DNA from 4 places in the Ruegeria sp. C6 genome. Region 1 is predicted to be linked to each of the others. Evidence: riboswitches for the same ligand, from Rfam matches in the RefSeq annotation. Region 1 holds a riboswitch; each other region holds the start of a gene.
The links. Region 1 has a riboswitch for cobalamin ahead of ACR0MJ_RS11670 (DUF1636 family protein). Riboswitches for the same ligand answer to the same signal wherever they lie in the genome.
Positions count from the first base shown of each region.

Region 2: it holds a riboswitch for cobalamin, as region 1 does, so the genes downstream of both, ACR0MJ_RS08765 (DUF1636 family protein) here and ACR0MJ_RS11670 (DUF1636 family protein) in region 1, are expected to answer to the same signal.
Region 3: it holds a riboswitch for cobalamin, as region 1 does, so the genes downstream of both, ACR0MJ_RS14685 (energy-coupling factor ABC transporter permease) here and ACR0MJ_RS11670 (DUF1636 family protein) in region 1, are expected to answer to the same signal.
Region 4: it holds a riboswitch for cobalamin, as region 1 does, so the genes downstream of both, ACR0MJ_RS07830 (hypothetical protein) here and ACR0MJ_RS11670 (DUF1636 family protein) in region 1, are expected to answer to the same signal.

Region 1 covers NZ_JBQFRW010000003.1:24,555-30,493, forward strand. Annotated here, with positions in the region: gene ACR0MJ_RS11660 (glycosyltransferase family 2 protein) at 1-450, opposite strand, end outside; gene ACR0MJ_RS11665 (NAD(P)-dependent oxidoreductase) at 565-1,551, opposite strand; cobalamin riboswitch at 1,657-1,863, shown strand; gene ACR0MJ_RS11670 (DUF1636 family protein) at 1,949-2,329, shown strand; gene cobW (cobalamin biosynthesis protein CobW) at 2,326-3,381, shown strand; gene cobN (cobaltochelatase subunit CobN) at 3,387-5,939, shown strand, end outside.
Region 2 covers NZ_JBQFRW010000002.1:237,236-243,174, forward strand. Annotated here, with positions in the region: gene ACR0MJ_RS08755 (peroxidase family protein) at 1-692, opposite strand, end outside; gene ACR0MJ_RS08760 (catalase family protein) at 711-1,778, opposite strand; cobalamin riboswitch at 2,037-2,244, shown strand; gene ACR0MJ_RS08765 (DUF1636 family protein) at 2,347-2,703, shown strand; gene ACR0MJ_RS08770 (ABC transporter ATP-binding protein) at 2,700-3,485, shown strand; gene ACR0MJ_RS08775 (ABC transporter substrate-binding protein) at 3,504-4,451, shown strand; gene ACR0MJ_RS08780 (iron ABC transporter permease) at 4,453-5,466, shown strand; gene ACR0MJ_RS08785 (LysR substrate-binding domain-containing protein) at 5,521-5,939, opposite strand, start outside.
Region 3 covers NZ_JBQFRW010000004.1:166,019-171,957, reverse strand. Annotated here, with positions in the region: gene ACR0MJ_RS14700 (heavy metal translocating P-type ATPase) at 1-1,585, opposite strand, end outside; gene ACR0MJ_RS14695 (hypothetical protein) at 1,772-2,044, shown strand; gene ACR0MJ_RS14690 (L,D-transpeptidase) at 2,086-2,748, opposite strand; cobalamin riboswitch at 2,964-3,176, shown strand; gene ACR0MJ_RS14685 (energy-coupling factor ABC transporter permease) at 3,253-3,936, shown strand; gene ACR0MJ_RS14680 (transglutaminase-like cysteine peptidase) at 4,042-4,665, opposite strand; gene ACR0MJ_RS14675 (AMP-binding protein) at 5,170-5,939, opposite strand, start outside.
Region 4 covers NZ_JBQFRW010000002.1:49,387-55,325, forward strand. Annotated here, with positions in the region: gene ACR0MJ_RS07810 (bifunctional 2',3'-cyclic-nucleotide 2'-phosphodiesterase/3'-nucleotidase) at 1-762, shown strand, start outside; RNA gene ffs (signal recognition particle sRNA small type) at 801-899, shown strand; gene rsgA (ribosome small subunit-dependent GTPase A) at 1,059-2,087, shown strand; gene ACR0MJ_RS07825 (alpha/beta fold hydrolase) at 2,124-2,981, opposite strand; cobalamin riboswitch at 3,103-3,323, shown strand; gene ACR0MJ_RS07830 (hypothetical protein) at 3,415-3,822, shown strand; gene ACR0MJ_RS07835 (phosphatase domain-containing protein) at 3,827-4,327, opposite strand; gene ACR0MJ_RS07840 (DNA polymerase III subunit gamma/tau) at 4,500-5,939, shown strand, end outside.

The DNA of each region.
Region 1 (5,939 bases):
GGCGGCCAGAAAGAAAGTCTCAGGTACAGGTCGATCAACGAAATCGTTCTGACCCGCGTTTCCGAACATGCGCCAGCAGATCGAGATCGCGTCCGCCACGCCACTGGCCTCAACGAGGCTTCTTATATCACTATTGGGCAAACGGATATTGATATACTCGTCCACATCCAAACTGAGAATCCAATCCGATGACAGATAGCTTGGGTGATTCCGCGCAAGCGAAAATGCACGAACCTGCGGCGCGGCGCGCGGACCCAGTCTGTTTCGTTCGTGGTGAGCCCAGCCAAGCACTTGCAACCGGTCACCCATGGCATCGGTACCATCAGCGCAATCATTGGTATAAATCAGAATGTCATCAAAACCGATTGCGTGGTTGTAGGCCACCCAATCGATCATGAAAGGCCCTTCGTTTTTCATCGTTGTTACGATGAGAAAGGTCTCATTCGTCATAAGTTGTTCTCTTGCCTGTGCCGGTGTTGGACTACTGTTGACCTATTTAGAATAGCCCCAGAATTTTGTCCAACCAGGTCGCCAGACAGCCGCAACGCTTGCCGATTATTTGATCTACCGATTCTGCGGGATCACCTCGTAACCCGGTTCTTCTGGCTCGTCGTCCAGCATCTCGGTTGGGAACCCTGGCGCCTGGATCTCCAGTCCGGTCGCGTCCTCTAGCCGCCTGATGATGTTCGGGGACAGTTCACGCTCACCATATCGCGCGATGCCATCTTCGAAAATCTTGATCATCAATGGGTTTATCTCAAGGGGAACTCCGGCACGGTCGGCGACCTCCTGAAACAGACCGATATCTTTTTTCACCAGGTCCATGGTGAAGGAAATATCGCGCGAGCCGTTCAGGATGACCTGACTTTCGGTCTCGTGCACGAAGGATGTGCCTGACGATATCTTGATCGCCTCATAGGTGGTTCCAAGGTCCATGCCGGCGGCCTTGGCTGTCACCAATGCCTCGGCGCAGGTGATCAGGTTGGCGGTAGCCAGATAATTGGTCAACACCTTCAGAACAGAGGCCGAGCCCAGATCGCCCGTGTGCAAAATGCGCCGCCCCATGGTGGTCAGGAATGGCAGGATACGTTCAAAAGTCTCACGATCACAGCCTGCGAAGATCGAGATATTACCCGTCGCTGCCCGGTGACATCCGCCCGAAACCGGGCAATCCACCGCTGCGCCGCCTCGTTCGATGACCATTGCGCCAAGGCGTTTGACTTCGGCTTCGTCGGTGGTCGACATTTCCATCCAGATTTTGCCAGGGCCGACCTCTGGCAACATTTCCTGCATCACCGCATCCGAGGCCGCAGGAGAAGGCAAACAGGTTATCACCGCATCGCAATCACGCATCAGCTGCGCCGGACTTTCGGCGGCTTTGGCACCTTTGGCGACGAATTCGGTCACCAGATCCGGGTTCAGGTCATGAACCGTCAGATCGATACCGTTTCGTAGCAGCGATCCAGATAGCTTGCCCCCTACATTCCCCAGCCCGATAAACCCTACCTTCATGCGCGGTATCCTCCTGTTCGCATCTTGCTGCCATGCCAGCACGTCGTTGCAGAAGTATCATGCCGCCCAGCGACCCCGACAGGTCGCTTTTTATCCGCTTTTTCACGGATCGGCGCGACTCGCTTGACAAGCAACCCTGCCCTGCCGCATGTCCCTTTCGTTGGTGTCTGCGAGAGCAGATGAAAAGGGAATGCGTCAGCGGTTTTTGCCGTCAAACGCAGCCGCCCCCGCGACCGTGACCGGAGAGGGTGCCCAAAGCCACTGGCAGTATGGCCGGGAAGGCGGGACATCCGACAGAGGCCTCCTCTGACATCCGCAAGCCGGGAGACCTGCCAACGCCCGAAGATGAAACCGGACGGGGTGTTCCGGTGTGGGGCTGTGATCGGCCCGCATGAAACCCCGTCCCCCACGAAGAGGATTTGGGGGGATGAGAGACATGACCGAGACCGCACCGGTCGAACTGCTGGTTTGCACTACCTGCCGTCGCGGGCTGCCTGTCGAGGATGACGCCCAGCGCCCCGGCACGTTGCTGCACAAGGCGCTTGAACAGGCGGGCCTGCCCGAAGGCATTACCTTGAAAGCTGTGGAATGCCTGTCGAATTGCGATGAAGGCTGCTCGATCGTGCTACGCGGAGGACCGGATCGCTGGACTTTCGTGTATGAGCATCTGAACGAGATCGACCATGTCGAAACCATCGTCGAAGGCGCAGCCAAATACCTCGCCACCGAGGACGGTTTGGTCAAATGGCGCGAACGTCCCGAACATTTCCGCAAAAACTGTGCGGCCCGCATTCCCCCGATTGGAGCCCTGAAATGAGCAATCTCGAGAAACTCCCCGTCACTGTGATCACCGGCTTTTTGGGCTCGGGCAAAACCACACTGGTGCGCCATCTGATGCAGAACCCGCAGGGCAAGCGTCTGGCGGTGGTCGTCAACGAATTCGGCGATGTCGGCGTCGATGGCGATATCCTGAAGTCCTGCGCCATTCCTGATTGCCCGGCGGAAAACATCATGGAACTGGCCAATGGTTGCATCTGCTGCACCGTGGCCGATGATTTCATCCCGACCATTGAAGCCCTGATGGCACTAGAGCCGCGCCCCGATCACATCCTGATCGAAACCTCCGGTCTTGCCCTGCCAAAACCGCTGCTGAAGGCGTTCGACTGGCCCGATATCCGCTCGAAAATCACCGTCGATGGCGTGATTGCTCTGGCCGATGCCGAGGCCGTGGCCGCTGGTCGGTTCGCTCCGAATGTCGAGGCGGTGGATGCGCAACGCATGGCAGATGACTCGATTGATCATGAAACTCCCTTGTCCGAGGTGTTCGAGGATCAGATTTCCTGCGCCGACATCATTCTGCTGACCAAGCCCGATCTGGCTGGCCCGGAAGGCGTTGCGAAAGCGAAAGAGATCATCGCCGCCGAAGCGCCCCGCCCCATGCCCGTGGTCGAAGTGGCCGAGGGTGCCGTGGACGTCCGCGTCGTGCTGGGTCTAGAAGCCGCGGCCGAGGATGACATGGACGCGCGTCCCAGCCATCACGACGGCCATCACGATCACGAGCATGACGATTTCGAAAGCATCATCGTTGAACTGCCCGAGCAAATCGATCCGATTGATCTGGTCGCCAAGATTGAACGATTGGCCAACGAGTTGAATATCCTGCGCGTCAAAGGCTATGCCGCCGTTCAGGGCAAGCCCATGCGCCTACTGGTTCAGGCCGTCGGTGCGCGCGTGCGTCACCAATATGACCGCCCGTGGGAGCCCGGCGAAGACCGTCGCTCGCGCCTTGTGGTCATTGCCGAGCATGACGATATCAAAGAGGCCGAGATCCGCGATATCCTCGTGGGTGTAACCGAGGCTGCCGAGTAAGACTTATGCACGTCGTCTTCCGCGAAAGCCATGGGCTCGAAGAAACCGAGACCCCGACCGATCTGGGTCAGAGCCCGGCGGACCTTGTGGTGCTGTCCTTTTCCGACAGTGACCTTGGCGCTTTCGCGGCGGGATGGCATCGTGGAAGTGGGCCTGAAGGACGCATGCCAACGATGCGGCTGGCCAATCTGACGGCGCTGAAGCATCCCCTCTCAGTCGACACATATGTCGAGCAGACACTGGAGGGCGCAAAGGGCATCCTGATCCGTCTGATCGGTGGAGTGCCCTATTGGGCCTACGGCTTGCAGCAGGTTCTGGCGCTGGCGCAGGCCAAAGGGATTGCACTGGCCGTGCTGCCCGCAGACGGTCGCGAGGATACGCGGCTGGATGATTACTCTACCCTGCCTGTCTCGACCCTGCGGCGGCTGGCGCATCTGTGCGACACCGGCGGTGAGGTCGCAGCGCAGGCCGCTCTGGCGCAGATGGCACTGGCTGCGGGGTTGTATGCAGGTCCGGTCATGGGCGCGAAGACCATCCCTGAATGCGGTGCCTGGTGCCCAGATCGCGGCGTGATCCCTGCAGAAAACGCTCTGCCCGGTGATGCGAAACGTATCATCGTAACCTTCTATCGTGCTTATCTGACCTCGGCGGACACAGCCCCAATCGCAGCGCTGATCCGCAGCTTGCGCGCGCGAGGTTTTGAGGCCGTCGGCCTGTTTGCCCCGTCGCTCAAAGCACCAAATGCCGCCGATTGGCTGCGCGAGACTATTGTGGCGCTGAAGCCTTCGGCGATCGTCAACGCCACCTCATTCTCAGGCAAGGGCGCATCAGGCACCTCACCTCTCGATGTGGCAGAGGTGCCGGTCTTTCAGGTCGCGCTGGCCACGTCACGCCGCAAAGCGTGGGCCGAAGCGGAACGTGGCCTTTCACCAGCTGATCTTGCCATGCATGTGGTCCTTCCGGAAGTGGACGGGCGGATCAACGCGGGCATCGTATCCTTCAAAGAGCCGGGCAAACGCGACCCGCATCTCGAGTATTCTCGCTTCGCTCATCGGGCTGAACCCGAACGGATCGAAGCCATCATCAACCGCATCTCCGGCTGGCTGAACCTTCACGACAAACCCAAAGCGGAGCAGGTTCCGGCGCTGGTACTATCGACCTATCCCGGCAAAGACTGGCAGATGGCACATGCAGTGGGTCTGGATGCGCTGGCCTCGGCTGAGGCAATGTTGCTCGATCTGCAAGGCGAAGGGTATGACACCGCGCCTGCCGAGCCGATTGCTGAAACTCTTCTTGATGCCCGGATTTCATGGCCGCTAGAGGATTATCAGGCGGCGCTGGCGGCGCTGCCGGAAACACTCCGCGCCGATCTCAATAAGGTTTGGGGCACTCCCGAAGACGACCCTGCTTTCACAAATGGCGCGTTCCACTTCACTGCGCTGCGTCGCGGAAAGGCTCTGATCGCGCTGCAGCCCGAGCGCGGCACACCCGAACTGCGCGATGACGACTATCACGATCTGTCGCGCACACCGCGCCACGCCTACGTCGCCTTTTACTTGTGGCTGCGCAAAGGATTGGTCGCGGATGCGCTGATCCATATCGGCGCGCATGGCACGCTGGAATGGTTGCCGGGAAAATCAGTCGCCTTGTGCAACGAATGTTGGCCCGAGGCGTTAATCGGCGATCTGCCGGTGATCTACCCCTTCATAGTCAACGACCCCGGCGAGGCCGCGCAGGCCAAGCGTCGGATCGGGGCGGTTACGTTGGGCCATATCCCACCCCCGATGAAGGAAAGCGGCACACCAGATCGCATGGTGCGGCTGGAATCGCTGTTGGACGAGTTCTCGAACGCGGACGGGCTAGACCCCAAACGCCGCGATCGCCTGCAGGAAGATATCCGGGACGAGGCGCAGGCGATCGGGCTGGAAAGCGATCTTGGCCTCGATCAGGCCACCTGTACCGCCGAGGCGATCACGCGCATTGACCGATTTGTCTGTGACATCAAGGAAAGCCAGTTCGGTGATGGGCTGCATATCTTTGGGCGCGTCCCCGATGTGACGGGCAATTTCGACACTGCCCCCTCAGCCCAAGCTGAACGCTCTGCGCTGATTGACGCTTTAGCGGGCAAACGGATCGAGGCCGGGCCGTCCGGATCCCCCTATCGCGGGCGTACGGATGTTTTGCCGACCGGGCGGAATCTATATACGACCGACCCACGCTCGGTTCCCACGCGCGCGGCCTACACACAAGGCGTCAAGCTCGCCGAAGAGCTGGTTCGGCGGCATCTGCAGGAAGAAGGCGACTACCCCAAGGGCTTGATCGTCGATCTATGGGGTTCGGCCACTATGCGCACAGCGGGCGAGGAATTCGCCATGGCGCTGCATCTGCTGGGGGTGAAGCCGGTTTGGGATAAAGGGTCTGAGCGGGTCTCGGGCATCGAAGTGTTGCCGATCACCGATCTCAGCCGCCCGCGTCTGGACGTAACACTGCGCGTCTCAGGTCTTTTCCGGGACGTGTTCCCGACGCTTTCGGCGCTGTACGGTCAGGCTGTCCGCGCA
Region 2 (5,939 bases), on a different contig from region 1:
TGGTCAATCGCGTGATCGCTGAGACCCGGATGCGCCCGTTTCACCGCATTCCACAGCTTGCATGGATCGTGAAGGGGCTTTCCGCAATTCTCGCCAGTGGCAAGACTGCCATCAAAGGGGGGCGCAAGCTTAACACCACCGGATTGGTTCTTTTGAAACAGCTTCGGGGCCCACATCTCGCCTTGTGTATCCAGACGAAAGGCCAACCGGTGGGTTAATTCATAGGTATCGGGATCGCGTTCGCGCAGCATGTCGGTCTGAAAATCGTTCAGCCCGTAGATTTGGCACAGATCGACCTCGTGGTTCGAATCCGTCTGATCAACCGGTCCCTTCGCCCCAAAGGTGCGCAGGAAACTGTCAGTAAACCATTGTGCGGCCGAGATAAACAAAAGTGTCGATCCTTGCGGGCACATCAAGGTAAGCGGGCTGCCATCCATTTGTGTCCGTCGGCGAAAGAGATCAACAACTTCGCTTTCCGACGGCAGGACGGGTGAGAGGTCTTCTGGCGTTGTATGCCGACCGATCCAGCGATGGGAAAACACGCCGGGCCATGTCGTGTAGTCTGCGCCCATCGTATAGGGCCGCGGTCGGTGGATCTTCGCGGCGTTTGCAAGCCTGATCGCGGCCAAATAGCTCGTAACGGGTGGGGAGATCTCGAATCCGAGTTTGATCAGATCATCAACGTCCAGCATCAATACATCTCCGTTTGGTCATCGATTCGGGAACCGGGCGCGGGCCAAGCTCAGATAGGTTCTGAGCCGGATCGCATTAATCGGTCCTAAAGGTTCGTGATCTGCCGTGACACGCCAGGGCGAGAAGCTCATCGCGTCTCCATTCTGCGGATCAAATTCTGCACCTTTGGGAATCGTGATATCCGCCACGGGCGTGACGGTATGATGGTACGGATCAAGAGGTGCATCTGGTTGCGGGTCGCATGCCCACCCGATGCGATTGTCGAGCACATCGAATTCGTCGGCCGGGCGCGGGGGCTCAATCACACACAGCTCGAAGTGATTATCTCCATCGGCCACATCTTGCCGCAAACACTGCCCGATCCCATCTGGGTCGTCTACCGGATGTGCCGGAATTTTTGGTTTCGCGCTGCGGGCCAAGTATCTGACCGTTAGATCGGGGCCCAGCCGATACGGTGTTGTCGACCAGAAATGGACCTCAAAAGGCGAGTGCATATAGTTCGAGGCAAAACCACTCGCGACGCGAAACTGACGCTTGCCTTCACGAGTGAGGAAGGCGCGAAATCCTGCGCGCAGCCCTTTGGTGATCAACCTAAGGCTCCATTTTCGTCGCCCTTTGATCGCGTGCTGGACCGCTTGTAATGTGGCGACAAGCCTGCCCAATCGCTCATATTCATCGGGGACGTAGCTGGGAAACACATCCTGATCGACCAATACGAAATCGAACTCGTCGCTGAGTTGTGTGGTCCCCAGATGCGCAAGTGCCTCGGCGTCGATCAGCTTGGGGCCTGGCACGTCAAAAAGCTTGATCGCCATCCCGTGGGCATCCGATTTCCGGTCATCCAGATGCGCGCCGTTGGAAAAGCGAAGTGCGGCTGAATAGGCAGCGGGCTGTTCAAACAGGCCGTGACGGAACTGTTCTGGTAGATCGTTTCTGACAGTGAATGTTGCAGCCACGCACCCGTGACTGCGCCCATGCTGAGCCCTTAAGCGATGGCCTTTCCACCGTGCAACGGCCTCGAGATTGTGGTCAATGACATCATCAACAATATCCGGCGGCAATGCGTTTTGCGAAACATGCGTCAAAGAACCGTCTCCTTGGATAAACCCAGGCAATGATCAAACAGGGGTAAGGCGCTGACAAAGCTAAACCTCTAAATTTGTTCAGCTTACCTCAGATTGTCTAATTTCCAAACACACCAACTATGGACAGCCGTGGCCAGACAAATTCGGCGCGCAGCCCAACCCATTCGGTTGGTGCTACGGACACGTGGTTGCCCGCGCTCGATCCTCGACCAGAGTTGGGTGCCTTCGACTTTATCATTGACGTGTCCGGTGTTCTCGGGCACTCAATCGATTGATGGTTCCCGGTGGTGTTGCCGCGGGATGAAAAGGGAATACGGTGAGGTTTGCCAAAAGGTGCCAATTCCGTAACTGCCCCCGCAACTGTAAGCGGTGAGCAAGGCCAAACAGCCACTGGTCCACAGGGTCGGGAAGGTTGGCCGAGCGCGGACCCGCAAGTCAGGAGACCTGCCATCAGATGTTTAACCAACCCGGGGCGGGGCGTCCTGGAAGGAGGCTTTGATGGCGCGTCAATCGCGTGTTTACATTGTCGGCAGCTTCCGCATGCGCTTGGAAACAAGTGGAGTGGACCATGCCAGATACGCCTGATCATTTCATTCTAGTCTGCGAAAGCTGCACTGAAGGGCTGCCCCTTGATGAAATTTGCGATGCGTTGACCGGGAAATTACATCGCAGTTTTGCGATCCGCGCGTCGTCTTGCATGGCAGGCTGCGATAGTCCCAGAACGGTTGGGTTCCAGGCCGTAGGAAAGGCGCAATACCTTTTTGGTGGCATTCAGACCGCGGATGAGGTGCAGGCGCTGGCTGAGTTTGCAGCGCAGTATCGTGAAAGCCCGGATGGCTGGACAAATGCCACTGATCGCCCGCAGGCGTTGTTCAATAAAACCCTCTCGCGCATGCCGCGGATCGAACAGGGGGCATCGCAATGACGTTGCGACCCTTTCTGATTGCCGAAAACCTTGAGTATTATGCCCTTAACGGAGATGTCCTGTTGCAGGGCGTCTCGTTCGAGTTGGACGAGGGTTCCATTCTAGCCATCGCCGGCCCGAACGGGGCGGGGAAAACGACGCTTCTCAATCTGTTGTGCGGCGCTGAGCCGCTGGCACTTGGCGATGTTCGGATCAAAGGACGCAGTCTGAAACAGCTCTCCGCCAAAGAGCGTGCGCGCATGATCGCAGTGGTAGGTCAGCAGGAACTGCCCGATGGACGCTTGGCGTTACGCGATTATGTTGCGCTGGGGCAAATACCCATCCGTGCGGACCGCTCTACCGAAGGCCACGCGCAAGAGCTGGACCGGATTTTAGACCTGACCGGTCTCGCCAATCTCGCGGACAAGCGCATGGCCCAACTGTCTGGAGGCGAACGTCAGCGTGCCCATATCGCACGTGCTTTGGCGCAGAACCCTTCGTTGCTGTTTCTGGACGAACCGACCAACCATCTGGATCCTGATGCAAAAGGGCGGATGCTGTCTTTGGTCGCCGAGCTTGGGATCACCGTGGTCATGATCGTACACGATCTGGTCATGATCCCCGAATTCGCCACACACGTGGCGCTGATGAAATCGACCCTCATGATCGAGTTTGGGTCGGTGGACAAGGTGCTGACACCCGAAAGAGTCCGCGAAACTTTTGGCGTTGATTTCCTCTGCTTTCTCCACGAAGGCCGCGTGATCCCGGCGCTTGATATTCGAAGAACCACAGTCTCAACTTAGTCGAAGGAACACACTGAGATGAAATACATCTGGCCCGTGGCGTTGGCCACCGCCATGGCAAGCGGTGCTGCTGCGCAAGAAGTCACCGTAGACAACTGCGGCGAACCGCTGGTTTTTGATACCGCGCCCAAGCGCCTGGTTGTGCATGACATGAACATGACCGATATGGCCTTTGCATTGGGTCTGCAGGACAAGATCGTCGGCCTGACCGGCATCACCGGCTGGTACAAGACCAGCCCTGATTTTGATGCCCTGCGCGGCGACATCCCCGAGCTTGCGCCGAAATATCCGACCGTCGAAAACCTGGTGGCGGTTGAACCCGACCTGTTCTTTGCCGGTTGGTACTATGGCATGAAGCCGGGTGGTGATGTGACCCCAGATACATTGGAACCGTTCGGAATCAAGACCTTGGTTCTAACCGAAAGCTGTGTCCATCTGGACAAGGATCGCCCCGAAGCCAGCATGGATCTTCTGTTTGGCGATGTGTTGCGCTTGGGCAAGGTGATGCAAGTCGAAGACAAGGCCGAAGCTCTGGTCTCGGGCTGGAAAGAGCAGCTGGCAGCGATCGAAGCCAAGACTGCTGAACTGCCCAAGCCCCGCGTCTTTCTTCTGGATGGTCCTGCAGATGCTCCGTTTACCGCCGGTAAATTCGCGATTCCCGATGCGATGATCACTGCCGCCGGTGGTGAAAACGTCACTCATGACATGGACACGAGCTGGGGCCGCACTTCGTGGGAGGCCGTTGCCGCATCGAACCCGGAATTCCTGGTTTTGTTGGATTATCAGACCGGCAATGGTGCCGAGGACACCTTCAAGTTCCTGCAGGAACATCCCGTCATGTCGCAGACTGATGCCGTCAAGAACGAACGCTGGATCGGATTGCGCTACGAAGAGCTGACGCCCGGACCGGCAAATATCGAAGCGATCTCGAAGATGGCGCGCGCGATGCATCCGGGTCAGAGCTGATATGGGCCGATTGGGCCTGACGTTGTTGCTGGGGGCGGTCGTTCTGGCCGCCCTTTTGCTGATTTCCACAATCTACGGCACAACCTCGATACCTTTGTCCGAGACCTTCACCGCAATCTTGCGCGGTACCGGGTTGCAGGACGGAGAGATGTCGCCGCTGCATAGGATCGTATTCGACCTGCGATTGCCCCGCGCGTTGTTTGCAGCCGTGATCGGTGCCGGGCTGGGCATCGTTGGCGTGGTGCTGCAAACGACCACACGTAATGACCTTGCCGATCCATTTCTGTTCGGCCTGTCCTCGGGTGCGGCAGCGGGGGCGGTGTTTGTAATTACCGTGACCGGAGATATTCTGGGTTTCTGGACTCTGCCTCTGGCTGCCTTTTGCGGCGGTCTTGTGGCGTCGGGCATCGTGCTGGCGCTGGTTCATGGGCTTCGCACCAGCGCACCGGAAAAGCTGATCCTTGCGGGTCTGGCTGTGTCATTTTTGTTTTCGGCCATCACCAACTATCTGATCTTCGCCGGTGATAGCCGCGCCGCCCATTCTGTCATCTTCTGGATGCTGGGGGGGCTGGGCCTGGCCCGTTGGGAGACGTTCCCGCTGGTGTGCATCGGTCTGCTGCTGATCCTGAGCTATTCGCTTTATCGCAGCCGTTGGTTGGATGCGCTGCTGACCGGGGATTTGACTGCCGCAACTCTGGGTGTGCCGGTTCGGGGTCTGCGGTTCAGCATGTTTTTCACCGCAGCTTTGGCAACGGCCGTGTTTGTTTCCGTAGCCGGAGTGATTGGTTTTGTCGGTCTGATGGTGCCGCATATTGCGCGCGGGATCGCAGGTCCCCTGCACAAAAACCTTCTACCTACCGCCGCTATGGTTGGTGCTGCCTTGTTGACCGGCTCTGACATTCTCAGCAGGCTTCTGCTGGCTCCGCAGGAATTGCCGGTGGGGATCGTCACAACTTCAATCGGATCGGTGTTTGTGTTCTTGCTTTTATTCAGGACTGCGAGAAATCAACGGTAAGGCCCTCGATCTTCGCTCCCAAGATATTTCGTACTGATCAGGTCTGAGCCGAGTTTAAACCTTTCCGTCAGCCGCTTGGCCGAGCCACTTGAACACAAGCTTGGCGCGGTCGGATGAGGTGTTGTGTAGTTTCACGTAGAAATCCAGTTGCGATGAGATGGTTTGCGGCAACAGTCTGACCAGTTTTCCGGATGCGGTCAGCTCCGAGGTCAGTCCCTCCCATCCCAGCACTGCGCCCATATCGTCCTGAGCGGCCTGAAGCGCAATCGTGTAATTGTTGACCCGATGCGCGGAATTCAGCGGGCCTTCATAGCCCAGTTTACGGGTCCAGGCCCGCCAATCGGTCCAACCGGTATCTGGTGCATCAAGATGGATGAGCGGCACTTTGGCGATCTCGCCGACATGCTCGATTGGGTTCTGTTTCGCAAACCGAGGGCTGCATAAGGCCATGATGTTGTCGTGAAACAAGGTCT
Region 3 (5,939 bases), on a different contig from region 1:
TATCTCCACGCTCGGTACGGCCTTCCAGACCACGACCGGGAACGGTTCGGATGTCTTCAGCCGCCGATATCGAAATGTCGGTCTGTTCTGCCCGGGTCAAAATGGCGCGGGCCAGCGGGTGTGAAGACCGAACCTCGAGGCTGGCAGCGCTCGCCAACAGCTCTTGCTCGGATGCGGCGCCCAGCGGATAGACATTGGCCACTTCAGGCTCACCCATGGTGATCGTGCCTGTCTTGTCCATGGCCAGTGCGGTGGTACGCCCGGGGGCCTCGATATATGCGCCGCCCTTAATCAGAACCCCAGCCCGGGCCGAAGCGGTCAAAGCCGCAACGATTGAAACCGGTGTGGAAATTACGAGCGCACAGGGGCAGGCGATAACCAGCAGAACAAGTGCATTGTAAAACCAGAAGCCCCACGATGCGCCAAATACAAGCGGTGGGATCAGGGCGATGGCCACTGCGACGACCATAACGATGGGCGTATAAATCCGCGCAAATTTTGTAACCCACTGCTCAACCGGCGCGCGGCGAGCATGAGCATCACCGACCATCCGGATGATCTTGGCAAGCACGGTGTCTGACGCTGTTTTCGTCGCACGTATTTTGAGGGTGCCCTCACCATTAATTGTGCCGGCATAGACCTCATCACCCAGCTCTTTGGGAATCAGCGCGCTTTCACCCGTGATTGGAGCCTGGTCAACGGCACCGGCCCCTTCGATGACTTCCCCGTCAAGTGGAATGCGATCCCCACCCCGAACGATGAAGCTGTCACCGACAAAGACATCCGCCGCCGGGACCGTTGCCTCAGAACCGTCAGCACGAACCAGCCGAACCGTCGGGGGGGCCAGATCAAGCAGCGCGGACACCGCGTTCCGAGCACGTCCGACACTCCAGCTTTCCAGATAAAGAGAAAGCGAAAAGAAAAATGCTACAGTTGCCGCTTCAAAAAACTCACCCAGTCCGATGGCACCAGCGACGGCAACAACCATCAGAAGGTTCATATCCGGCGAAAGGCGACGCGCCGAAGACCAGGCCTTGGGGGCCACCAGCCAGACGCCAAACAGTATCGCAACCGCGAATAAAACTGCCTCGGGCAAAGGCATCGGAACCTCACCATGTCCCGAAAACAGCCCGAGCGCACCGCCCATGCCGGTTTCAAAAATGTGCCAGACAAAACCCGCTGCCCAAAACCCTCCGCTTAGAGTGGTGAACCGCCGCTGACGTGCAATATGCGCCGCCTGGTCCTGGGCGGCATTTCCGTCATCCCATGGTTTGGCGGTCATACCAGTACTGGCAACCAGCAGCATGACATCTTCGTCAGATAACTTGGCAGCACTTTCAAGAAGTGTCATCCGACCGTTGATCACATCAAATGCAAGATGCTCTTCGCCACCTGCTTTCGGGCCGACGACACGGTTCAGGATCGCCACCTCTTCGGCGCAATCAAGGCCAGAGACCTGAAAGCTTCTACCACCTTCAGGAATTGGACCGGCGGGGGCGATGTCGCCACACCCGCCGCTACCGCATGCGTGGTGACCATGTTTGTTTTCGTGGCCATGGTCGTGGCTATGGGTATCGGATGACATGATTGGACCTCAAGAATCTCTATGGTCCTTTGTAAATAGTTCCTACAGTAACTAGAGCTTCAATACCTTTTGTATTTTTTTCATCCGGGTTCTTTGCCTGCGATATTGTTAGTTCATTTCGTCTTGCGGGCCGGCCGTGTGGATGCAATCTAATTGCAGGTGACGCAAAAAATTTGGAACAGATCAATGCAGAAACGGATCGCAATTACCATCACGTTAGTCTCGATTACGGCTGGTTGCTCAGCCCAGTTCACCGGGGCCAAAAGCAAAGCACTTGAACCAGGCAACGTGCCAGATTCGGTCGTAGCGCTGGCAGGGCCGGCGCAGGATTTGACCACAGCGCGCCTCCTGCCCGAAGACAATTGCTTTTGGTATGAGCACAGCGGACCCGTCGAGACGACATTGGTACCATTGCGCGCGACGAATGGCGCTCCGATCTGCATTGCGCGCGACGCCTGATCGAAATGAGGGCAGCGACGTCCATGTACGCTGCCCAATATTCATGAGCGGGCTGTGACGCTATCTTCGGCAGAGTATAGGAAAGCGGTCGAGCCGGTTTTCACGTTTGGGTAGAGGTCATTGATATGGGCCATGATCATTCTCACACATCCGGAACTTGCGCGACCGCCGATGCTTCTTGGCTCAGGCGTGCCGTGAATTCTGAGATATGTGTCTCGGTCTCCAACGTATAGATAAAGGGCACGAGAGCCGAGAGCATTATTCGGCCCGGGCTCCATGCCATTCCGGAATTCCGCGTATTCGGGGTTGCGCTCGATCATTGAAGCGGTTGGTGTCCAGTGTGGCCATTCGACCTTTCGGCGGATAACATAGGTGCCGGGCTCGTAAAGGTTCCCGCGCGCGATCGCTACGCCATAGCGCATTGCGGTCCCGCCTTCTTCGATATGGTAGAGATAGCGCGCGACGGCATCCACATGGATGTCACCTGGAACCAAACCATCATTTGCCGCGACGCGTCTTGGTAAAAAACGGTCATGAACACCCCACGGATTTGAGGTCATTGGATCGTAACCAATTGGCGTGACCTGACTGTCCCAATAGGTCTTCTGCGATGCGGTTGGCCAAGTTTTGGCGATCAATGGACTGGCCGCAGACGCCGAGAACAGCGCTGTGGTGGATTGAATGAAATGGCGCCTTGTAAGCATAGGTCTCGTCCTGGTTCACAAGTTTAACGTATTTGGATCGCACTATCGCGAATTAATTCGAATCTTAAAGCCTCTAGCAGCTAGAGCTTCAAGAGGTTTCAGGTAACGCTTGGATTACCCAGTTGATCACGTGACCAGTTGCGTGAATCCTGCTTCGGTCGAGTTTACATTGGAATAGGTCGCAAAGACAATTGACACAGGCGAAGCCGCCATTGTAGCGGTGATTTGTTTTCGGTTCCTGATGGCGGAAGCCAAAAGGATTAAAAGGGAATACGGTTCGGTGTTTTCAATGGCGCCAATTCCGTAACTGCCCCCGCAACTGTGAGCGGAGAGCGATGCCAAGACACCACTGGTTCGTAATGGAACCGGGAAGGTTGGCGGAGCGAGCACCCGCGAGTCAGGAGACCTGCCGTAAAGCGCCGGGCTATGCCCAGACTGAACCTGTCGGCCTTACGGTCGATTCAACCTGACAAGCCGCCGGGTGAGGCGGTAGGGAGAAAGAACATGCATATCGAACCGGGCATCGTGAATGGTGCCAAAATCGCGCTTTCCTATGTTACCGCCGCAGGTGCGGCTACTTACGCAGCGAAAGAAACGTTTTCCACATTGCGTGCGAATGGACCTGCATCTTTCGTTATGCGCTCGGTGCTCGCCACCGTTGGGGTTTTCCTTTTCTTCGAAGTCCTGCCGCATTTCCCGGTTGGTGTCTCTGAAGTCCACTTCATCCTGGGGTCGACGTTGTTTCTGCTTCTCGGTGCTGCACCCGCGGCTTTTGGATTGGCAGCTGGTCTCCTGATTCAGGGTGTGTTTTTTGCCCCGTTCGATCTTCCGCAGTACTTCATCAACCTGACCACTCTGCTGGTGCCGCTATTTGCGCTACAAGCACTGGCCAGCCGCATCATCGCACCCGGCACAGCATATGTTGATCTCAAATATGGCCAAGCTCTTGCGCTGAGTGCGACGTATCAGGGAGGAGTAGTCGCATGGGTTGGGTTCTGGGCCTTCTACGGCCAGGGTTTCGGCGCAGAAACCATGGCGTCGGTTCTATCCTTTGGCGGTGCTTATATGCTGGTAATCGTCATTGAGCCGATTGCTGATCTGGCAGTGCTTGCGGCAGCCAAGGCGATGCGCGGTTTGAATAGTACAGGTCTGGTGACTCCGCGTTTGTACAACGCTGCGAAAGCTTGACCAAAGTTTGAAGCGGTGTCCCAAACTTGGGTTGCCGCGAAACAACCAGTAGCCGCAGGACCAAAATTTTATTGTGGCGCGTCTCGAAGGCGCGCCACATTGTTTTTAGCCGCTAGAAACCTGTACCCAACGATCAGGGTGATTTGGGTCCTGTATTCGTAGGAAAAGATACCTCGTTTCCTTCCACGATTTGATCCTGTTGGTGACATTGTCCAGAATCAAATCGCCTTCACTCGAGCGATAAACTAAAACTGCATGGCCACTGCGATTGGTGTCTAAGACAGTTGCAATAAGTAGCTTCGTAGGATCCAAGCCGTTCTGCATTAGTTCAAACTTCTTTTGCAAAGCGAAATCTTCGCAATCCCCCGACCCCTGCATTGGTAGTGTCCAGTATTCCTTTGTCCCGTATTGGTTTTGATCCGAAACGGCGCGGATCCTCCGATTGACGCGCAAGTTAATCGCTTTAACGATCTGTTTCTCCTGCGCTTCTGGCAGACCAGAGGTACGAGTATTCGCGCACGCCCACGAATAATCTTTGCAGAGTGATTTGGCGCCCGATGGCGCCTGAACCTCTCTATCTAGTTTGATCCAGGGAAGCTCAGAAGCTTGCAATGAAGCGGCGGAGACAAGGTAGCTGCATATGATACAGGCCAACGATAGATAAACTGGTAACCGTTCCGAGAGTTTTTTCTGAGCGGAAGTAGGTTTTGTCATATCTGCTTTCCCCATGCTCGTTTCTCCTGGGTATCTGAAGCTACCGAACCAAGAGAACTCTATTTCAATCTTTTATGTTCATCGACGCATTACAACAGCTTATTCAATTTAAAATGCAGAGCAGCAAAGTTCGCGAGCGCGCAGTTTTTAGTCGTGATTGTGTGGGTGAGCTTAATTGAGATTCTTGCAGCGGCATAGAAGAAAACCCGCTAGTAGATCTGGGTTATAAACGCTTGAGGTTTGGGACGGATTTGGATGACGCGTCAAGCTGAACATCTTTGTGCAATGAAATGGGTATCAACCGTTCGCCGGGGCGCACCCTAACAGTGTATCTGCGATTATATGTTTCATGCGGCCAGATGTAACTGGCAATTGCAGATTTCCCCTGAACAAGGTGTGCAGGTTTTGATTGGAAATTCTAAAACAATGACTTCGTCGCTACACTCAGTCCTCTGTTAACGTGCATAGCGACGGGAGCGATGAGTTGGGCAGGTTCAGTGGCCTACGAGACATATTGCGTCAGGTTTCTATGATGCGTGCAAGTTTCGTACGATCGACTTTGGAGGCATGACGCTTGTCCATAGGGATGTTCTTAATCGAAATCACATTTGGAACGCCAAAACCAAGCGCAGATTTAGTCCAATCGTCGATGTGATCCGCGGAACCTTGGACGCAAAGTGTGGGGCCTGCTTTGGTATTGACGAGCGCGCATCGATCTACACCTGGCCATCTCTGTGCCGCGACTTCGATAGCAAAGGGGAAGAGCGTACCTGAAAAGACTTCAATTTCGGACCCGACGCGCCCCCATAACCATAAACGCCCGTCATCATCCAGCGCGCCAGCGTCACCGGTCCGGTGCCAAATGACACCACCTTCTTCGATTTTATTGTTCTTCGAGTGGGTCGGGTCCAAATACCCGTCATTCACATGTGCGCCGGCGACCTGAATTTCATTGTCGCGGATGCGGAGCGTGATTTCGGGCACCGGGTATCCCACAAGTAGACCCCTTCCAACAGCCATGTCGTGGTGATCCTTCACCGTGATATCCGCGGCGTCAAGATGGGCAATCGGTTCAGCCTCGGTCGACCCATAAACGCACACAACCGACAGGCTGTGCCGGGTTCTCAACGCCTCGACAAGACTCGGAAACACCGGACCGCCGCCGGTGAACACCGTGTGCAACGGACCGGTATCGTCGGATTGAACCAGTTTTTCACATAGCGATGGTGGGATGAGGGCCCGGGTGATCTGTTGCGTTTGAAGCCAGCTTTCCAACTGCACAGTCGACA
Region 4 (5,939 bases), on a different contig from region 1:
GCTCAGGCCGCTGCCCTACGCCCGCATTTGGTCGATACCGACTGGGCAGATTTGCCGATCATATCGTCAGCCGCCCCGGCAAAGTTCGGCGGGCGCGCAGGAAGCAAGTACTACACGGATATCCCCTCAGGCGAGATTTCAGTTCGACATATCGCCGATCTCAGTGTCTTTCCTAATGAATTGCGCGCGGTGCTGGCCTCAGGTTCTCAGATTCGGGACTGGCTTGAGATGTCAGCCGGGCTGTTCCATCAACTTGGATCAGACGCCCCGATCGATCTTGCCGATCCTCAGCGCACGGGCTTCAATTTCGATGTCCTGCATGGCGTCACCTACCAGATCGATCTTTCGCAACCGGCGCGGTTCGATACGCTCGGTCGAGTGATTGATCCGGCATTTTCCCGCATTCGCAACCTGGAATTCGATGGGCAGCCGATTGCGCCTGACCAGAGTTTCCTTGTCGCCACCAATAACTACCGCGCCAATGGCGGTGGTCATTTTCCAATTGCGCGACAAGCCCGTATGATTGACCTGCCTCAGATCAGCATACAGGATATTCTATGCAAATACGTCGCGGGCACATTGCCCGCCGACCCACTCGCGCATGCACCGCGCCCCTTTTCTTTTGTACCAAACCAAAGGCAGGGCGCGATCCTGACAACGGGGCCGCGCGCGCTACACCATGTTGCAGAGCTTGCTGAGTATCATCCACGCATTCTGCCCGACGATGCGGATGGTTTCATGCGTATTCATCTGACCTTCTGACGGGTTGCCATTTTCAGGGGATGCACCTATATCGGCTTTGAGAGGTTGGCGCGGGCGAGCGCCTCGCCAACCTGGTCAGGTCCGGAAGGAAGCAGCCACAACGAGCCCCGCTTGGGTCGATGTCCAACCTCTCACTTAGAACCTATCAGCCGCAGGAGGGCGTTTATGATTGTAGCAAAAACCCTTCGGGCAGACCGGTTCTGATCCTTTCCGATCAACTGATTGCCTGAACACGTCGCCGGCGGATGCGCGATTGCCATTCGACGGGATTGCTGTTTCTGATCACAGGCAGACCAATGTTACTTTCCTTATCGGACCTCGGATGGTCCTCTCATTTCGCGGCTCAGCATACGGCTGATCCGTCTCTTCTTCCGTATCGCATCTCGGCCGTACACCGGGATCGACTGATCGGGCTGAGCCCTGAAGGTGAATCGCCTTTGTTATCTCCGGATCAATCAACCGGTGCATATGCCGTCGGAGATTGGGTTCTGGTGGATGAAAACAAACGAATACGCCGTATGCTGGACCGGCGAAGCCTGCTTCAACGCCGAGCGGCAGGTACCGGAGCTGCAGCGCAGTTGATCGCTGCAAATGTAGACGTGCTGTTCATCGTCAGTTCCTGCAACGCCGATTTTAATCTGCCACGATTGGAGCGGTATCTTGCGCTGGCGCATCAGGCAGGCTGCTATCCGGTGGTCGTTCTGACCAAATCGGACATGTGCGATGATCCGAGCCTTTATGTAGATCAAGCCCAATCGCTCGCCCCGTTTCTGACGGTACTTGCGGTCAACGCGCTGGATCACGGCGATCTCGAACAAGTTCTGTCGTGGTGTCCGAAAGGACAAACCAGCGCCTTGCTTGGATCATCCGGCGTTGGGAAAACGACGCTCGCCAACGGGATGACGGGGCAGGATCAGGCCACCGCAGGTATTCGCGAAGACGATGCGCGCGGCAGGCACACAACAACTGCACGCGCCTTGCATCGCATGCGCAATGGCGGCTGGCTGATCGATACGCCCGGCATGCGCGCGTTGCGTCTGCTGGATGCGCAGGAGGGGTTGGATGAGGTATTTTCGGACATCTCAGACCTCAGCCTGGATTGCCGCTTCTCGGATTGTCAGCACGAGTCTGAGCCCGGATGTGCGGTGCAGGCGGCAATCGACGCTGGTACGCTTGATCCCGCGCGGCTGGACCGCTGGCGCAAGCTGCGGCGCGAAGACCAACACAATTCCGCTTCGGTGGCGCAGGCCCGCGCCCGTGACAAGGCTTTCGGCAAGATGGTGCGCAGCGTGATGCACGAGAAAAAATCCCGTAAAGGGCTATAACGAAGCTGGGCACCGACCTACCGGTGCCCAGCGCTATCAGGCGATCAGCCTAGGCCAGACTGCCGCATTCCGTCTTGCGAATGCACCGATATGGCCGATCTTGGACACTCCGAATTCGCTTGGTGCAAGCAGATGGCGCCCGGCTTTGGGTCCATAGAGATCGGCAAGACGCCAGACAGCATCCGGCGGCACCATTTCATCATCTGCGAAGGTAAACAGATCGACACGTTTGCCCAAGTCTTTCCAGCGGGCGGCGGGCAGTGTCGTGCCGATCTCTGGCACATAGCTTTTGGGGGCGGTGCACCATTTGCGCCATTGCCAATAGACTTGGGCAGGCAGGTCCGATCCAAACCCGACCAACCGCCCGGGCAGGTAGCCAAGCGCCTTGACCACCAGCGGCGCGTGACCATACCAAAACAACGCCGCCAAAGCGCGATAAGGCCAAGGGTGATCCGCCAGCGTTACCAGACCCGAACAGACACAGATCATCCTGTCAATCTGATCGATATCGGGTTGGATCGGGCCAAACATTCCGCCCAAGGAATGACCGATGCTCCATAGCTTGGCCTGCGGAAACCGTCGGCGCATCTCGGCCCGGGCGGCTGGAATGTCGATCAACGCCCAATCGGCCATGGTGACATTTGACCGCTTTTGCGAACCCACCAAAGAGTGACCAAAATCCCGGTAGTCATAGGTCAGGCAGGCCATGCCCTGTTCTTCGGCAAGCCATCGGGCGAAGTACTGATAGTAATCCCTCGGCACCCCAGTCGCACCGTTTATGACGACCACCTTTTCGGGGTCGGCAACCGGACGGTAAAGCCGCGCCGACAACATTGCCGGGTCGGACGGGATCTGAAAATCCTCGGTCACAACCGCCAGCTGCGTGTCCAACATGGTGCCCTCCAATACCGACTGAACTGATCAGTTCACCCGAAGCGCCTCAAGTCAAGGTTGACGTGGCTGGACCGTACGTCACTTGCCTGACGCAATCTTCTTGACTCGGGCACGGCGCAGCCGCTAGCCATGGCGCGATGGTTCTCGCGCCCAATCGGGCCGGGATGAAAAGGGAACACGGTGCGGTTCTGCCCGGATAAATCCGGAAAGAACCTAGTCCGAGACTGCCCCCGCAACTGTAAGCGGAGAGCAATGCCGAGATACCACTGGCCTTGAAGGCTGGGAAGGTCGGCAAAGCGATGACCCGCAAGTCAGGAGACCTGCCATCGGATGTAGAACCGAAACTCGGGCGGGGTGTCCGGGACGGGTTTGATCGTGCTCCGCAACGACCAACCTGTGCCACGCCCTCGCCTTGCGCGCGGAGGGCGCATTGATGATCTGGAAGACCAAAACACACGAATTCACGGCGACCGTGTGCCAACGTACTGGCGCACCCTGCCCCGCATTGGCGCAGATGGCGCGGGCTCTGACGCAGGCCATGTCGTCTGCACAGCCGATCACAAAACCTGAGTTCGAAATTGAAGGCAGCATAGACCTGTCGCACTGCCCAGAGGGGTGTACCGCCCGCTTTCGCGCCCAATGTGATCAGATCCGCGTATTCTGCGGCGCCGATCCTGAAACTGCGATCGACCGGCTTGATGACTACGCTGACATGATGTTCGGGACCGAGTTCAGCAGCCTGCCCTCTGACCTGCTGAGGAACCATCCGTGCGCCATGCTTGAGGCTTCGCTTCTGGTACCACATACCGGTGGCGAAATCTCGCCACATGTTGGTGTCTAGGCCGTCAAACGGCTTGAACACGGGCCGGTTCAACGGCCCAAAGCATCTGGGCATTTGTCTCGACTGCGCAAGGACGCACCGTACGCAATCGCTTCAATGCCGCCTCAGGCCGTTCACCGCATTCAACCATCAGACGCAGAACCACCATCCCGGATCGGCCACAGCCACCACGGCAATGCACTAGCACACGGCCACCACCTGACAACGCCTGACGGGCAGTCGCGCCAACGCGGGGCCAGCGCTCCACAATCTCCTTGGGTGGCGTGCCAAAATCTTCGATCGGCAAATGCACCCATCTGCTGGCACGCCCCTGAATATCAGCGCCAAAATTCCGCGCACCATCCTGAATCATCTCGACCTCAGTGGTCATCGAGATCACAAGTCCCGGCTTCCAGTCTGCGATAAGATCAAGGTCTTCTGTATACGTTCCTCCACGCCCAGGCATTGAGGACAAGGCCAACGTACCTCCGCCAACCTGCAACGCATAAACCACCAGTTGCGACATAATCTCCCCCCAAACAAACTTCACCCAACAACATACTGGTCCAGTAAATAGAATAGAGTGGATTTTAGCCGCATACCCACGCATTCCAAAATGAAAATCGTCCCGGCTGGCTGTGGACGCGGGCGGCGGGGGCCTCTACGCTGCGGCGTAACGCGAATCCGACAGAGCAGACATGACCGAGACGCCCAGCCCCGCCTACCAGGTTCTTGCCCGCAAATACCGCCCCGAAACCTTTGCCGATCTGGTCGGTCAAGACGCCATGGTGCGCACTCTGAAAAACGCCTTCGAGGCGGACCGGATCGCGCAGGCCTTCATCATGACCGGCATCCGCGGTACCGGCAAGACGACGACCGCTCGGATCATAGCCAAGGGTATGAACTGCATCGGTCCCGATGGCAGCGGCGGCCCTACCACCGAACCCTGCGGTCAATGTGAACACTGCGTAGCCATCATGGAGGGCCGCCATGTCGACGTGATGGAGATGGACGCCGCCAGCCGCACCGGTGTCAATGACATCCGCGAGATCATCGACAGCGTACGCTATCGCGCTGCATCCGCGCGCTACAAGATCTATATAATCGACGAGGTTCACATGCTGTCGACCAGCGCTTTTAACGCGCTGCTCAAGACGCTGGAAGAACCCCCCGAACACGTGAAGTTCATCTTTGCCACCACCGAGATTCGCAAGGTCCCGGTGACCGTCCTGTCCCGTTGCCAGCGCTTTGATCTGCGCCGGATCGAGCCGGAGGATATGATCGGACTGCTGCGCAAAATTGCAGGTGCCGAGGGGGCACAGATTGCCGAGGATGCGTTATCGTTGATCACCCGGGCCGCCGAGGGATCGGCGCGGGATGCGACCTCGCTGCTTGATCAGGCGATCTCGCACGGGGCCGGTGAAACCAGCGCGGATCAGGTGCGCGCGATGCTGGGGCTGGCCGATCGGGGCCGGGTGCTGGATCTGATGGATATGATCCTGCGCGGCGATGCTGCAGGCGCGTTGACCGAGCTGAGCGGGCAATATGCCGAAGGGGCTGATCCACTCGCCGTCTTACGCGATCTGGCTGAAATCACGCATTGGGTTTCGGTGGTCAAGATCACCCCGGATGCCGCCGAAGATCCCACCGTTTCCCCCGACGAACGCGCCCGAGGTCAACAAATGGCCGAGGCTCTGCCCATGCGAGTCCTTACACGCATGTGGCAAATGCTGCTGAAAGCGCTCGAGGAAGTTTCCGCCGCACCCAACGCAATGATGGCTGCGGAAATGGCCGTGATCCGCCTGACCCATGTGGCCGACTTGCCTAGCCCGGAGGAGCTGATCAAGCGTCTGCAAGATACGCCTCCGCCGCCCAATGGTGGCCCCGGCAGGGGAATCGGTGCGCCGGGACATGCTCCTGCCGCGCCACAGGCTGTGGCCCGATCGGCCTATGCCGCATCGGGAATCGGCGGCAACGCAGGCGGGCCAACAGCTGCGCTGGCCCAAGATGTGCAGGCAGCGCTGGCACGCTATCCAACATTTGAACATGTGGTCGAACTGATCCGAGCCAACCGGGACGTGAAGTTGTTGGTCGAGGTCGAAAACGGCGTGCGTCTGGTATCCTACCAACCGGGTAGG